DNA from 4 places in the Paenibacillus sp. MDMC362 genome. Region 2 is predicted to be linked to each of the others. Evidence: riboswitches for the same ligand, from Rfam matches in the RefSeq annotation. Region 2 holds a riboswitch; each other region holds the start of a gene.
What was found. Region 2 has a riboswitch for cyclic di-GMP ahead of DP091_RS24195 (GTP cyclohydrolase II). Riboswitches for the same ligand answer to the same signal wherever they lie in the genome.
Positions count from the first base shown of each region.

Region 1: linked by a shared signal. The riboswitch ahead of DP091_RS28160 (transglutaminase-like domain-containing protein) and the one ahead of DP091_RS24195 (GTP cyclohydrolase II) in region 2 are both predicted to bind cyclic di-GMP.
Region 3: linked by a shared signal. The riboswitch ahead of DP091_RS28110 (helix-turn-helix transcriptional regulator) and the one ahead of DP091_RS24195 (GTP cyclohydrolase II) in region 2 are both predicted to bind cyclic di-GMP.
Region 4: linked by a shared signal. The riboswitch ahead of DP091_RS21175 (FAD/NAD(P)-binding protein) and the one ahead of DP091_RS24195 (GTP cyclohydrolase II) in region 2 are both predicted to bind cyclic di-GMP.

Region 1 is NZ_QLYT01000069.1:55,197-58,684, forward strand. It holds gene DP091_RS28155 (LPXTG cell wall anchor domain-containing protein) at 1-1,168, opposite strand, end outside; gene DP091_RS28160 (transglutaminase-like domain-containing protein) at 1,456-2,256, opposite strand; cyclic di-GMP riboswitch class I at 2,270-2,358, opposite strand; cyclic di-GMP riboswitch class I at 2,416-2,502, opposite strand; gene DP091_RS28165 (ABC transporter permease) at 2,774-3,488, shown strand, end outside.
Region 2 is NZ_QLYT01000051.1:129,044-132,531, reverse strand. It holds gene DP091_RS24200 (aminotransferase-like domain-containing protein) at 1-1,008, shown strand, start outside; cyclic di-GMP riboswitch class I at 1,171-1,264, shown strand; gene DP091_RS24195 (GTP cyclohydrolase II) at 1,452-2,201, shown strand; gene ribD (bifunctional diaminohydroxyphosphoribosylaminopyrimidine deaminase/5-amino-6-(5-phosphoribosylamino)uracil reductase RibD) at 2,219-3,373, shown strand.
Region 3 is NZ_QLYT01000069.1:43,334-46,821, reverse strand. It holds gene comA (phosphosulfolactate synthase) at 1-330, shown strand, start outside; gene DP091_RS28115 (YitT family protein) at 524-1,168, shown strand; cyclic di-GMP riboswitch class I at 1,314-1,407, shown strand; cyclic di-GMP riboswitch class I at 1,620-1,714, shown strand; gene DP091_RS28110 (helix-turn-helix transcriptional regulator) at 1,876-2,604, shown strand; gene DP091_RS28105 (Spo0E family sporulation regulatory protein-aspartic acid phosphatase) at 2,769-2,960, shown strand; gene DP091_RS28095 (FtsX-like permease family protein) at 3,274-3,488, opposite strand, start outside.
Region 4 is NZ_QLYT01000042.1:1,458-4,945, reverse strand. It holds gene DP091_RS21180 (methyltransferase) at 349-1,386, shown strand; cyclic di-GMP riboswitch class I at 1,616-1,710, shown strand; gene DP091_RS21175 (FAD/NAD(P)-binding protein) at 1,993-3,486, shown strand.

The sequences.
Region 1 (3,488 bases), on a different contig from region 2:
TAATTACGGCTTGAGCGCTCGGAATCTTCTTTTCGTTGAAATTGTATTTCACCGTCCAAGTAATGACTCCGGTATCCTTATCCTGGCGATACGACTTATTCAAGAATTGGCCGCGATCTACCGTTACGGTCGCCGTCGACTCCACATTTTCCATCCCTTCGCCTGACAGGACGGCGGTATTCTCAAACCGTGACTGTTGACCGATAAGCTTCGTCGAAAAGCGAATTTCGTAAGCTTTGCTGATTGTTTCATCCTGGAATGCAAGCTCCAGCTTGCCGCCACCGCCTGTTTGAACGGTGTACTTGCCGGCATCCAGCCGTTCGCCAAGAACCGCCGAGCCGTCACCGTTAACCTGCAGATTGTATACCTCAATGGAATCCCCGATGAGCTCCAAGCCTTCAGGCATTTCATCGGTGATGACCGCGTGCTTGATCTTATTGAGCGACTTGTTAATCTGTACCGTCCAATCGATCCGGTCTTTGCCAATCGCTTTTCCTTGCTTCTCGATCAGCTTTCCGCCTTGCGGCTTCAGATTCACGACGACGGTCTGAACCCCACCCTTTATCGGAAATGCAATAATGATTTCAGTGCTTCCTTTAAGAACTTCCTTCTTAAATTCTGTGCGAATTTCCAGCTTGCCGCTGATGTTGGAATGATTCTCCACGTAATCGTTGAAGGTCATCACAACTTTCCCGTTCCGATCAACCGTAAATCGGCCAACTTCGCCTTGACCGGCAAGGAGCGGTGCGTCAATGTCCGTAAAAATCTCAAACTGCATCGGCAGCTCGAAAGTGAATGTATCCCCCTTCTTGTAGCCGTGTCCGTTCGGTAGCTCCCATTCGTAGCTGAGATTAACCGCTGCACCGATGTCCAGGCTGCTGTCCGGATTATACACCGCATCAACCACGGTACCGTTCACATCGGTTAATACGACTTTGGTGAGTATTCCTTCCATGTCGACTGCTGGTGCTGGCGTGTTATATACGTCATCCGTGACTGTCTTTGGCTCGCTAACTTCTAATTCCTGCACGCCAGTCTCTGATTCCTGCACAGTAATGGCTGATGGCTGCTCGCTACCCGCCGCATTCGCCGTCCAAGCAAATGTGCCCAATAGGGTTTGAAACAGAAGCAGCAGCGCCACAACAACTCCACTTACTTTTTTCTTCATAATCTCTCCCTCAATCTTATCATTACCCTCGTAATATTCGGTTCCGATCTTACTTTTTCGTGCGCTGATTCGTCCCATGCTTCTATCAAAATGCATGCCAATAATGGACTTCACGAGCCATCATCTTCAGGACCTGTTACGGGCGCACGATTCATTGGTGTCTGTATTTTCCTTCAGAACCCAGCGGGCTTCCTGCATTATATCGGCCAAAACTATACAATTTCTATACAACCGAAATAAGCCTTGGACATAATCGTCCAAAGCTTAGTTTTATTGCTACGCATTAATTAGTAGTATTTGGTTGCTGAATAGCTGGAGGCATCTTTAATCATTTTGTATCCGGCCCCTTTGCTTTTCCAGCTTGCATCGACGGTTGTGTCAATGGTTACCCACTGCCCGTTCAAATATACTTCATTCCAGGCGTGGTAGACATCGACGTATTCCGAGGTTCCCATGACAAGCTTTGCCGGAATATCGAGGCTTCGGAGCATGGAAGCGAACAGGGAGGCGTAATCGTAGCACATTCCCTTTTGTCCAGCGATCGTGCGGTTGCTATCGGGAAGGTAATCCGTCAGCTTGCTGGATGCCAGAGCGTTGTCGTACCGAACCGTCCCGACGATATATTCGTAGACAGCCTGTACTTTTTCCTTGTCGGAGTGAGCAGTGCGGGTTAGCTTTTTCGCAAGCTGAGCAGCCTTGCCCTCTTCGCTCCAATCGACATTTTGTACAGAGTTCAAAAATACTTGGCTGCCGTTCGTCAGTTGAAGTTTAACTGCCGCTTCCTGTACGATCTTGTATTTGCTGCCGCTGACTTGTTCGAGCACGGAAATCTTGTAGTTCCCGTTGCCCATCTGCAGTGGAAAAACTTCCTGCTGCTTCGCCCTCGAAAGCCCATATGTATATTGATCCTGACCTTTTCCGATCATGAGCTTCGTTTTGGTGCCTGCTTTCACGTCATACCGAATGACGATTGCCCCACGATCCAGTTCCTCCAAGCCCAGCCAATCTTCAGATGGTGCAGCTTGTACAACCGGAGCCCATATCAGTAACGCAAAAAGTCCAATTATCGCGAACATTGCGTTGCGCATGCTGTAACTCCCCTTCGGTGGCCAGGCTGCCATTTGACATTTCGTCAAGAAGGCCCTGTAGCTTTGCGTCCTAGTCTTTCGACAAGTTTGCCATTATCGTATTAGAGTTTCACAGGATTCAGTGGATGTTTGTCCAAAAAAACAAAAAAAGCGTCTTCGTTCGGTAGCTGGCTGTCATTGACGTTTCGTCAAGAAGACCCTGTAGCTTTGCGTCCTTGCCTTTCGACAAGTTTGCCGTTATCGTGAGTAGCTTTTGTGAATACATCATATCAAATATATCCATTTCTATCAATAAAAAAATTAAAATTTGTAATATTGTTATAGGTCCCACAGAGCTGTCTAATCCGAACGTTTGGCTCTTGTTAATTAATCGACCAATAGAGCAATAAATCTTTTGAATCTAACGTTTGTTGACTATAGTATCAAGTTTGTTATCTGGAAGCATCGAATCTTCCTCTTATACAATAAATCTAACAAGTGCACGACAAGCGAGACAACACCGTAAGGAGTGACAAACATGAGCTCACAAGCCGAACCTAAAAAACGAAAGCGCTTACGAATACGCTGGCACAAGCAGGATACGGAACTAACCCTCTTGGCGCTGCCGACCACGATTTGGTACATCCTGTTTAGTTTCTTACCGATGTTCGGGATCATTATCGCCTTTAAAAATTTCAGAATTAGCGGCGGCTTTTTGAGCAATGTGTTTAACAGTCCATGGGTAGGCTTCAAAAACTTCGAATTCTTGTTCAAATCGAATGACGCCTGGATCATTATTCGCAACACCATTGGATACAACATTGTGTTTATCGTCCTGGGGATTGTTCTGCCCGTTCTATTCGCGATTATGATCGGACTCCTCCACAGCCGTAAAGCAAGCAAGGTCTATCAGACGATGATGTTCCTCCCCTATTTCCTATCCTGGGTGGTCGTATCTGCGGTAGGCTGGGCTTTCTTAAGCTTCGACAAAGGAATTGTCAATCAAATGCTCGTCAGTATGGGCAGCGACCCGATTAACTGGTATATGGAGCCGAAATATTGGCCATTCTTCTTGATTCTCTTAAATGTCTGGAAGGGCCTGGGCTATGGTATGGTCATTTATTTGGCAACCATCACGAGCATCGACAGCACCTATTATGAAGCAGCTGTTATTGATGGCGCTTCGATTTGGCAGCAGACAAGATTCATTACATTGCCCATGCTCAAGCTGGTGATCGTCATGATGTTCATCC
Region 2 (3,488 bases):
TTTACTTATAGTGATGGGAAAGGAATGGATAAGCTCCGCCAAACGCTTGTGTCCCATCTGGCTGACGCTCAGGTATTTACCGTGCCAGATCGGATCGTGGTGACATCAGGTGCAAATCAAGCGCTGGAGATACTGGCTAAGATGCCGTTTCCAAACGGAAAATCGGTGATTCTCGTTGAGCAGCCAAGCTATAATAACTATTTGCAATATTTGGAGGCGGAAGGACTATCCGTCATTGGCATACCCCGCTCAACAGCCGGGATTGATCTGGGAGCACTCGAGGACCGGTTCAAAACGGGGAACATCAAATTTTTCTACACGATGTCCAGATATCATAACCCTCTCGGAACGTCGCTTCGAATGGAAGAGCGGAAAGCGATCGCCGCCCTGGCCAGCCGATATGACGTGTTTGTGGTGGAAGATGATTACATGGCTGACCTTGGCAGTGGACGCGGATTCGACCCCATCCATGCTTATAACCAAACTTCGCATATCATCTATTTGAAGAGCTTTTCAAAGATTATATTTCCAGGCCTGCGTTTAGGTGCCGTCGTGCTGCCGGAAGCGCTGCTGGAGGGATTTCATGCTTATAAAAAATATGGAGATACCTCACTGCTGTCCCAAGCAGCGCTCGAAATTTATATCAGCAACGGTATGTATGAACGGCATAAACAGAAAATCTACAGTCAATATGAAGCCAGAATGCAGGCAATAGACTCCGCTGTGAAACGGTACGGGGGAACCGGGCTCGTTAAAGTCGTACCCGGTGACGGCGGAATATACAAATTATTCGAGCTGCCGCAGACTATAAACTTAGAGCGGCTGATCAAGCGGCTGAAAATGCGGAACATCTTGGTGATGCCCGGAAAGTTGTTTTATTTGTCCGATTATCTGGAAAGGGAGAAGTTTTTGCGAATCAGCATTTCCAGAGCGCGCTTGGAACAGATAGAGAAGGGGGTTCAAGCGATCGTTGAGGAAGTGAAGCGGGAAGAAGGCAATCGATGGTGATTCTTTCGGGTCATGTTTATATTTAGGTTGCATTTCATAAAAATGTATTTTATATTCATCTGGTAGTTATATGATAAAAAGCTATTACTTTCGATTGTTTCCGATATGGTGTGTTCTTCCATATTCGGCAATGATCGCGGATTTATTTTATGAAATGACATCGTACGATAATGGCAAACCCACTGAAAAGTGGCGACGCAAAGCTATAGGGGCTAAGGCGGATCACTCGTATCCGCTATGCTAGCCAGTTACCGAATACGACGGAAAAGCCTCCGTCTATTCAGACAGGGGCTTTTTGCGTTTATTTCTAAAAAAATTCCATTTTCTAACCAAATTCTTTCAGGTTGGAGGAGTAGTAGCTAACGTAAAAACTGCCAACGTTTTCAAGGAGGGAAACAAACCAATCGATTGATCACCATCTAAACCAACAAGGAGTTGTATTCATGAATATGGACCAGGTCAGGAAATTGCTAGCTAGTAAATTAACCATTCTTAAACAGCCGGAATGTCCCAACATCGGTCTTGTTGGTCCCGTTAGGCTCCCTGTGCAGTTGGAGGACAATGAGGCTGTATTTAAATGGTATACTTGGTTAAATACAGGTAATTCATTTATGGATAAGAATGACATTCTGGAATCATTATCTCAGGCAGATCTTGCTTCACATCAGCAGTCTTCCGTACTAGTATATGGCGATTTTGCCAATGAGGAGCATGCCCTGATACGGATGCACAGCATTTGCCATACCGGAGATATCTTTGGAAGTAAACGATGCGATTGCGGCTACCAACTGCGGGAATCCATGCGCATGATCATCGAAAACGGTACTGGAGCTCTCTTTTATTTGGCGAATCACGAGGGTCGCGGAATAGGGCTTTTCCCCAAATCGTTAGCTTATCTTTTGCAAGATGAGGGGTGCGATACTGTAGAGGCCAATCTAAGCCTTGGCTTTGCAGATGACCATCGATCTTATGATGAAGCCATACGTGTACTCCAAAGCTTGCGGCAAAAACCAGTCACCCTGATTACAAACAATCCTAGAAAGCTGCAGTCTTTGCGGGAAAAGGGACTTTTAACCGATCATCATAAATCCATTTGGGGAGATGTATCCGAGCATAATAATCGGTATTTGGCAACGAAGATCGAAAAATCAGGTCATATTTACGACTCTTTGGTGGAGACAGCTTTATTATGATGGGGAGTGTTAATCATATGAATTTAGACCAACATTTTATGAAGCTGGCATTGGATTTGGCAGGTACGGCCAGTGGGAAAACCAATCCGAACCCGGTCGTTGGCGCACTGATAGTCAAAGACGGACAAGTAGTTGGCGCAGGTGTTCATAGGAAAGCTGGGGAACCTCACGCAGAGGTGCATGCATTTCGGATGGCTGATGGGTATACCGAAGGCGCAACGCTCTATGTTACGCTGGAACCAAGCCCTCAATCCTCCCCTTGCATAGAATTAGTCTTGAATTCGGGAGTCGCAAGAGTTGTCGTGGCGATGGAGGATCCGAATCCGAAGGTGGCCGGAAGAGGCATTCAATTATTGAGAGAGAATGGAATAGAAGTTGATGTGGGTGTATTGGGGAAGGAAGCCGAGTTACTTAATGAACGATTCGTGCACAATATGTCAAAACGACGGCCGTTTATCATTTCCCAGGTAGCCATGACGCTTGACGGAAAAATTGCCGCGTCAACGGGGCATTCTAAATGGGTTACATGTGATGAAACACAGCTTGTAGTACATAAATTAAGAAACAAAGTCGACGCCATATTAGTAGGAATTAATACGGTGTTGGCCGATGATCCGCTCCTTACGACCCGACTGCCGGAAGAAAGTGGGAAGAATCCCATACGGGTAATTTTAGATTCGAATTTGAGGTTGCCCGAAGATGCCAAAGTTACCGATTGTTCGGAAGCAGCGACATGGGTAGTCACGAAGGAGGGTGCTGATCCGGGAAGAGTACACATGCTGCAGCAAAAAGGAATTGAAGTTCTGTTCGTTCCTGTGAACCGTTTCGGGCTGGATCTCCATGCATTATCGGATATGTTATATCAGCGAGGTGTTACCGACCTGCTGGTAGAAGGAGGCAGCGAAGTAAATGGATCATTCCTTCGAGCCAACCTTATTGATAAATGGATGATTTATATCGCTCCCAAAGTGTTGGGGGGACGGCAATCCTTCTCGCCCTATGGCGGCTCGGATTTGGAATTAATGGATGACGCGGTACGCGTAAAGATTCAATCCGTACAACAAATCGGCGAAGATATTTGCATTACCGCTTATCCGGATTACCATTATTCCATGTCTAAAAGTTCCTGCGTAACAGATAATCTGAATGAACTTTCCTTGAATAGTTATTAGTGAATAGACAAATAGAGTACATGATATTATGGATGATAGAAACGGCAGCGGGATACCCAACTGCCGTTTTTTCTCATTCGCATATTCGAATCTATTATTGTCGGTTTTTCAAATT
Region 3 (3,488 bases), on a different contig from region 2:
GATTTGGACGTAGGCGCCGAGTTTATCATCGTTGAAGCGCGCGAGTCAGGACTGGGCATCGGTATTTACGATAAGCATGGCGAGTGTCAGGAAGAAATGATAAATAATATCATCGACAACGTGTCGGATGCAAGAAAGCTGATTTGGGAGGCACCTCTTAAGCAGCAGCAAGCGATGCTTCTCCGTAAATTTGGATCTCATGTACATTTGGGAAATATCCAACCCACCGAAGTGCTTTCCCTTGAAACGATGCGCCGGGGCCTTCGTCAAGATACGTTTGAACTTGGGGTGAGAGAGAATCAAACAGATGGATTTTGTTACGTGATTTAAAAACATAGACCAAACCACAAGAAGAATGATAAATACTAGCGGGCTGCTATGGATATCTCCAGAGTCAGCCTATACATATTTTCGTTAAAAAGATCTATCCCGGTATCCCCTTCAGGGAACAAGCATACACTTAAAAAAACAGGACTAGCTTGTTACTCTAATCGATGAAGGATGATTCCGTGTGAACTTACAGATCCTACCCGGGCGGAAGAGCCCCTTTTTCTATCGTCATGCTTCCAAGAAACTTTTCTACATTACCGCCGGCTCCATCATTCAAGGTTTTGCCATGGCCATGTTCTTGTTTCCTCACGCCATTCCTTCGGGGGGAGGAGCTGGAATCGCGGTGCTTCTGAACCATGCGTTCGAGATCCCGATGAGTCTCGGACTGTGGCTCGCTAATTTTATTTTCCTCGCCTTTACAGTCCCTTATCTTGATGGTGTCAGTGCCTTCGGGACCATATTTGTTATAACGGTGACGTCCGTTTCCGTTAATTTCTTCGAGGTGTTCCTAGAACCCCCGTTCGGCAACGTATGGATCGATCTTCTCTTCGGCTCGGTTATTCTCGGAACAGGTGTCGCCATCCTCATAAAGCAGAGGGTATCGAACGGGGGAATCGGTTACGTTGCCTTAGCCATCTATAAGTATAAAAGAATCAACCCGGGCACCTCATTGTTCTGGATGAATGGAATCATATTCGCCTTCGCTGCCTATGCGATCGATTGGAAAATTATTATCCTTGCAGTTATATGCCAGTGGATCTCAACCCGGATCATTAACTGGATTCACCAGTTCCCTCCCCCGAAATCGGTCTATCAACCCGCTTGGCGCAAAAAGTGATTCTGTATACGTGTAAGAGTGATTGACAAATATAACAAAAATATGGGAATTTGGGTCGTGCGACCTATATTAAATGAAAAACAATGTAAGTTATAGTTTGAATAAGTCACAATATGTTTGGATATTCGACAAATTCATACTCTTCGTACGACAATAGCAAACCCGCTGAAAAGCGGTGACGCAAAGCTACAGGGGCTAATGTGATCTTCTTCAGACCGCGATGCCAGCCAGTTGCCGAATACGACGGAAGCCTCCGTCACTTCTTACTAGTTTTGTTCACCTATGTCTTTAAGTTGATGGAGGTTATTTGTGTTGTTTATTAAATTTTTATAAAAGGGGGACCTGTACTAGTCTTAACGAGTCTTATCTACCTGAAAAGGGACTTTTTTAAATATATTGAAAGGCAGGTGAATCGTAGATATAATATTCGGTCACACAATCGAATCGTTTCGTACGATAATAGCAAACCCACTGAAAAGTGGCGACGCAAAGCTATAGGGGCTAATGCGGGTCTGCCTAAGACCGCGATGCCAGCCAGTTGCCGAATACGACGGAAGCCTCCGTCCTATTTTGCTATGGTTATCTTAATGGATGGTGGTTTTTTATTGTTTATTTTCGCTTATAAGCTACCGAATTAAGAAGCGGAGATGACTAGAAGATCGATTTCATTATTAATCACTTATTCTTAAAAGGAAGAAGGGAAAATAATGGGCCGTAGAACACTGCTGGAAGCAAACGATCATTTTCCTAATATCCTCAGTATATCTGAAATAAAAGGAAGGTTGATTGAACGGAAAGAAATTCTATATTTGCTGCAAGAGGAAACCAGGAATATGAACGATTTGCTGTCCATACCTTATTTATTTGTTATAACAGATACGGATGGTGCCGTTATCGATTATTGCGGAACAGGTTCTTTAAGAAGCTTTCTCGAGAGGAACAATATAAAAAATGGGACCTCGTTGGCAATGAAAGATGCAGGTAGCAATGCTATTTCATTATCTATGGAACAACAATCGCTTTCGGTCGTAGTCGGGGCCGAGCATAGTAATCGCGTGTTTTCAGAATTGGCGTGTGTTTGTACTCCCCTTCGAATAAAAAATGTGATCATAGGCTACCTTGGTCTTAGTTTTCATTATTTGCACGAGGTTACATTTGCCATACCGCTCATTGAACACCTGGCCAAGAATATTGAAGAAAAATTACCTCAAAAGGACCCCATTTTACAAAAAGAGCTGACTTATTCTCACTTTGACCAATATGAATTAACAAATCGGGAAAAAGAAATAGCCTATGGGTGGCTGGAAAATAAAAACGTACCTGAAATTGCAGGCATTTATGGGATTAGCCAAAGCACGGTCCGTACGTTTATAAAAAAGATATACGCAAAAACGAGAGTCAACCATAAAGGAGCATTTCTTAAAAAATTTACATAATCATCCTAAAACTTGTCTTAAAACAAAGATTACCCAATTCTGGGTATTTTTTTTATTGCTGTCGAAATTTATAATGATAAGTAAGTTATATAAACTGATTCGCGTTATCGATAACTGTGGCGACTGTCATCAATCACTTGTTACGACGGGGGTGGGTGAACAAGGTGATTTCTATCGAGAGTGAGCTCAAACAAGTATCGAAAAAACTCGAACTTCTCCGAAGAGAACTTGAGCGAGTGGCCAGCAGTTTCGAATTGGTGCATCAAGATGTTGTTGCAATTTCACAGTCGTTGGATAAGCTGATTATTCGTTACATGGAATTAAAAAAACAAGAGGAATATATCAAAAAAAAGTAGATTTTCTTCATATTTGACACATAAGGCACAGAAGATACCTTCTGTGCCTTATGTGTTTCTGTTTGGATTTCAAATGTCGGGGGAATAAGAGGGAAAACCCCTCGTTGTAGAGGGGGATTATAAAGTGGTTGATCATCGTACCGTAATGGAGTCTGGCAGATGTATGGAGTATGGAGCTAAGGAGATCGATGGGTTTTCATGCTATGAACTATTCGGTTTTCCGCTTGTGTGGGGAACTTTAGATCTATCAAAGCAAGAAGTAAAAAAGATGACCTCCGACATTCGGAGGTCATCTTCTGTTCATGGACGGTCTTCATGAATCCATGACCAGCACGCGAAGGGAGGTGCGGCGGAGCATTCGCGAAGCCAGCCAGCAGCCGCTGATGGCGATAACAAGCGCGATCAGAGTCAGCCCAATGACCAGCGGCCATTCCACGATGAGCGGCAGTTTGACAATCCCATAGGTAGAGAGCAGACCGCGCAGCACGGCTGGCAATCCGTAGACGCCGCAAGCGATGCCGGCCAGCG
Region 4 (3,488 bases), on a different contig from region 2:
GTACCAGCATGCAATGTACAAGGGTTATCCGTTAATTCTAGTTTCGCAGTTACACATCTTTCACTTCCATTAGATATAGATGAGTTATAAATTAATAGAAATACCCAAAATTGGGTATTTCTATTAATTTATATTCTATCCATAATAATAATAATTAAGTGAGCACTCATAACTATAAGACTCAATAAAATGCTCGATTGAATCACTAAGAAATAAAACTGACTCTAAGGTGGCGACATAAAACTGAGGGGAGGTGATAAAAATCAGAATTTACTTACGGATGCTTTATGACCATGTGTAGCGAGTAATTGGCATCTTTATTTACTAACGAGGAGGTTTGTTAAGAACATGATTGAGCACAAAAATGATACAAAACTTTCCGAAAGTGAAACTGCAGGTCTATTCTTGTTGGAGAGGTCATTGGATTATGTCTACTCGGCCGCGCTTCGGGCTGTAGCTCTCCTTGGCGTTGCGGATCATCTGGTGGACGGGCCGAAGACAGCTGCCGAGCTCGCCCAGCTTACGGAGGCAGATGAGTCGAGTCTTTACCGGGTACTGCGGTTACTCGCTACCAAAGAGGTGTTTCGTCAGAACGAGAGCGGACAGTTCGAGTTGACCGACACAGCCCAACACTTGAGAACGGACGCTCCGTCGTCGCTGCGGTCAGGTGTACTGTGGGTCACCGATGAAGTTATGTGGGGCTCTATCGGCGAGATTGTTCGGAACGTCCGTGGAGATACTTTCAAGAAGATTCATGGTAAGAACTTCTTTGAATACTGGAAAGAGAGGGGGGTGTCGTCTGACGGTTACGATTTCCACTTCGCATATGATTCATTCTCGAATAAAGAGAACGAGTTCCTTGTACGAAATTATGATTTTCCGAATGGCGCAACCGTCGTCGATGTCGGAGGTAATTTAGGCGCCTTGCTGCTGGGGATCTTGCGGAGAAATCCTACGTTGTACGGAATCTTGTTCGATCAGCCGCACGTCGTGAACAGGAACCGGCTCGGGGAGTTGGGCGACGACAAACGTTGGGAAATCGCTCCAGGGGACTTCTTCAAGTCGGTTCCGAATAACGGGGACTTCTACATGCTAAAGTACGTCATACATGACTGGAACGACGAGGATTGCATCCGGATCTTGCGTAACTGCCGAGAGGCGATGGCTCCTGGCGGCCGGGTACTCGTGATGGATCCCGTCATCCCGCCGGGGAATACGCCGCATATAGGTAAATTATTAGACCAACTCCTCATAGGGGTTTGCGAGGGAGGTCGTGAACGAACGGAAGAGGAGTTCCACCGATTGTTCGCCAGGGCCGGCTTACGGCTGAATCGCATCATCGATACCGGCTGCCACATTTCGATCATCGAAGCAGTAGCCGACTGAGGCTCGGGACAGGCTCACTTTAAGGTAGCTCGGATCGGTCATGAAGGTGTGTTTACTTAAATTAGTAGCACACCTTTCCGAGCTGGCTCTGGTAAAACCTTTAGAAGCGTTGCTTAGGACATAGTCTCTTATAATAGATACCCATTTTTGGGTATTTTTTTTGACTGGAATATTGCTTATACTGACTCCAAAGTTGATGTTATTTAATCATTTGACAAAATCATACTTCGTACGATAATAGCAAACCCACCGAAAGGTGGCGACGCAAAGCTAAAGGGGCTAAAGCGGATATCATCATGATCGCGATGCCAGCCAGTTGCCGAATACGACGGAAACCTCCGTCTATTTCAAACACGTTTGACGGGGATTTTTGTGTTTCTACTTTAATCTCGTAAAGGGGGTATGCCGCGCCATATATTATAGTTTACGTTTTAAAAACTAATAGCAACGGAACTGGAACAGGATCGCAGCAGCTAAATGCTCAATAAAACACTTTCCCAAATAGCCATAGCCGGAAAATTGGTATCAGGATAGTTTGGCTCCGTTCGGTACGACATCATCTTTAAAAGATTAGTAGGTGAAATCTACCTTGAGGGGTGATCTCCAATTCGCGTCGCTCTCGTAGGAGGAGGACCGGCAGCAGTATGCATGTTGGAAAGTCTTATTCGTGTCCGTGACCTCCTGAATCCTTATGCATATTTGGACGTAACTGTGTTTGACCCATCGCCAAACCCATGGTGCGGCCCTAATTATGCGCCCGATATGCCCGAGGCCTTAACAAATGTATACACTTCTGACATGTCAGTACGATATTGGGACACGGAGCACGTTGCCGACTGGTTAAAAGCTAACGGCTATGCACACTTTGCAGGCACCATGTTTGCGCCGCGTGCAATAATCGGCAAGTATTTTCAGGATTCAGCGAAAAAATCGATAGCATGCATGAATACTTTCGAATATATACGCGAACAGGCTACTAAAGTGACACTAAGCGACTGTGTTGCCGTAGAAACACCGACACGAAACTACAAGTTTGACTATGTAGTCTTATGCATGGGCGGTGCAACCAGCTCAGATCCCTACGGACTTCAAGGACAAGATAAATTTTTTAGTACACCTTATCCTTTAAAAGAAACCTTGAGTAGCATAGGCGCCGATGAACGCGTAGGAATTATAGGTTCTGGGCTGTCCGCAGTAGATCTTACGCTTGGATTAATGGCAAAGAATCATCGTGGACCTATTACACTCATGTCGCGACGAGGACTTCTTCCTTCGGTACGTCGTCCACCAGTCAAGTACAGTTTGCAGTATTTTACGGTAAAAGGCGTTGAGGATATTGTTGCTGCAAAAGGAAGCTTATCTATCAGGGATCTTATCAAACTAACATACAGGGAGCTTGATCACGCTGGAGCATCAAAACAGGAGATAATCGATGAAGTACTTTCAGAACGCTACGGAATCGATCGATTACGGCTTCAAATGGCACGTTTGGATGACGGCGGGATTGCAAGTCAGCTTTGCATCAAAATACTAGCAACTGCTTGTGAGGACGCGTGGTACTTTCTAAGTTGCGCCGAGAAGAAATTTTTATACAGCAATTTTCGGCACATTGTTTACAGTCTATGTTGTCCCATGCCGAAACATCGTGCAGCTCAAATACTTAGACTTGCCGATTCAGGCCAGCTAAGCATTCTACGGGGACTACGGTCAGTTTCAAAGGATGAACAAGGTCACTTTGTAGCTTTTGCAGAAGGTAACTCAACCATTCGCTTTGATAGAGTATTCTCAGCTATTTCCGGTGAAAGTCGACCCTCTCCGCTGGCTTTGCCACTCATAGAGGGATTGCTGAAAACTGGACAAGCGAGTCCCCATCCCCTTGGCGGTCTCAATGTTGAGCGCACAACCAGTAGACTAATAGATGCCCTCAACCGACCACAGACACAAATATACGCACTTGGTAACACCGTTAGCGGAGCGTTATATATCTTTAACGGGATATTCTTGCTTGCGCGGCGTTCAGCCCATGTTGCCCAATCGATTGTCGAACACCAAAAAGCGACAAAAACAGCACGACACAGCCCCAGGTCGATATACGCATAGCC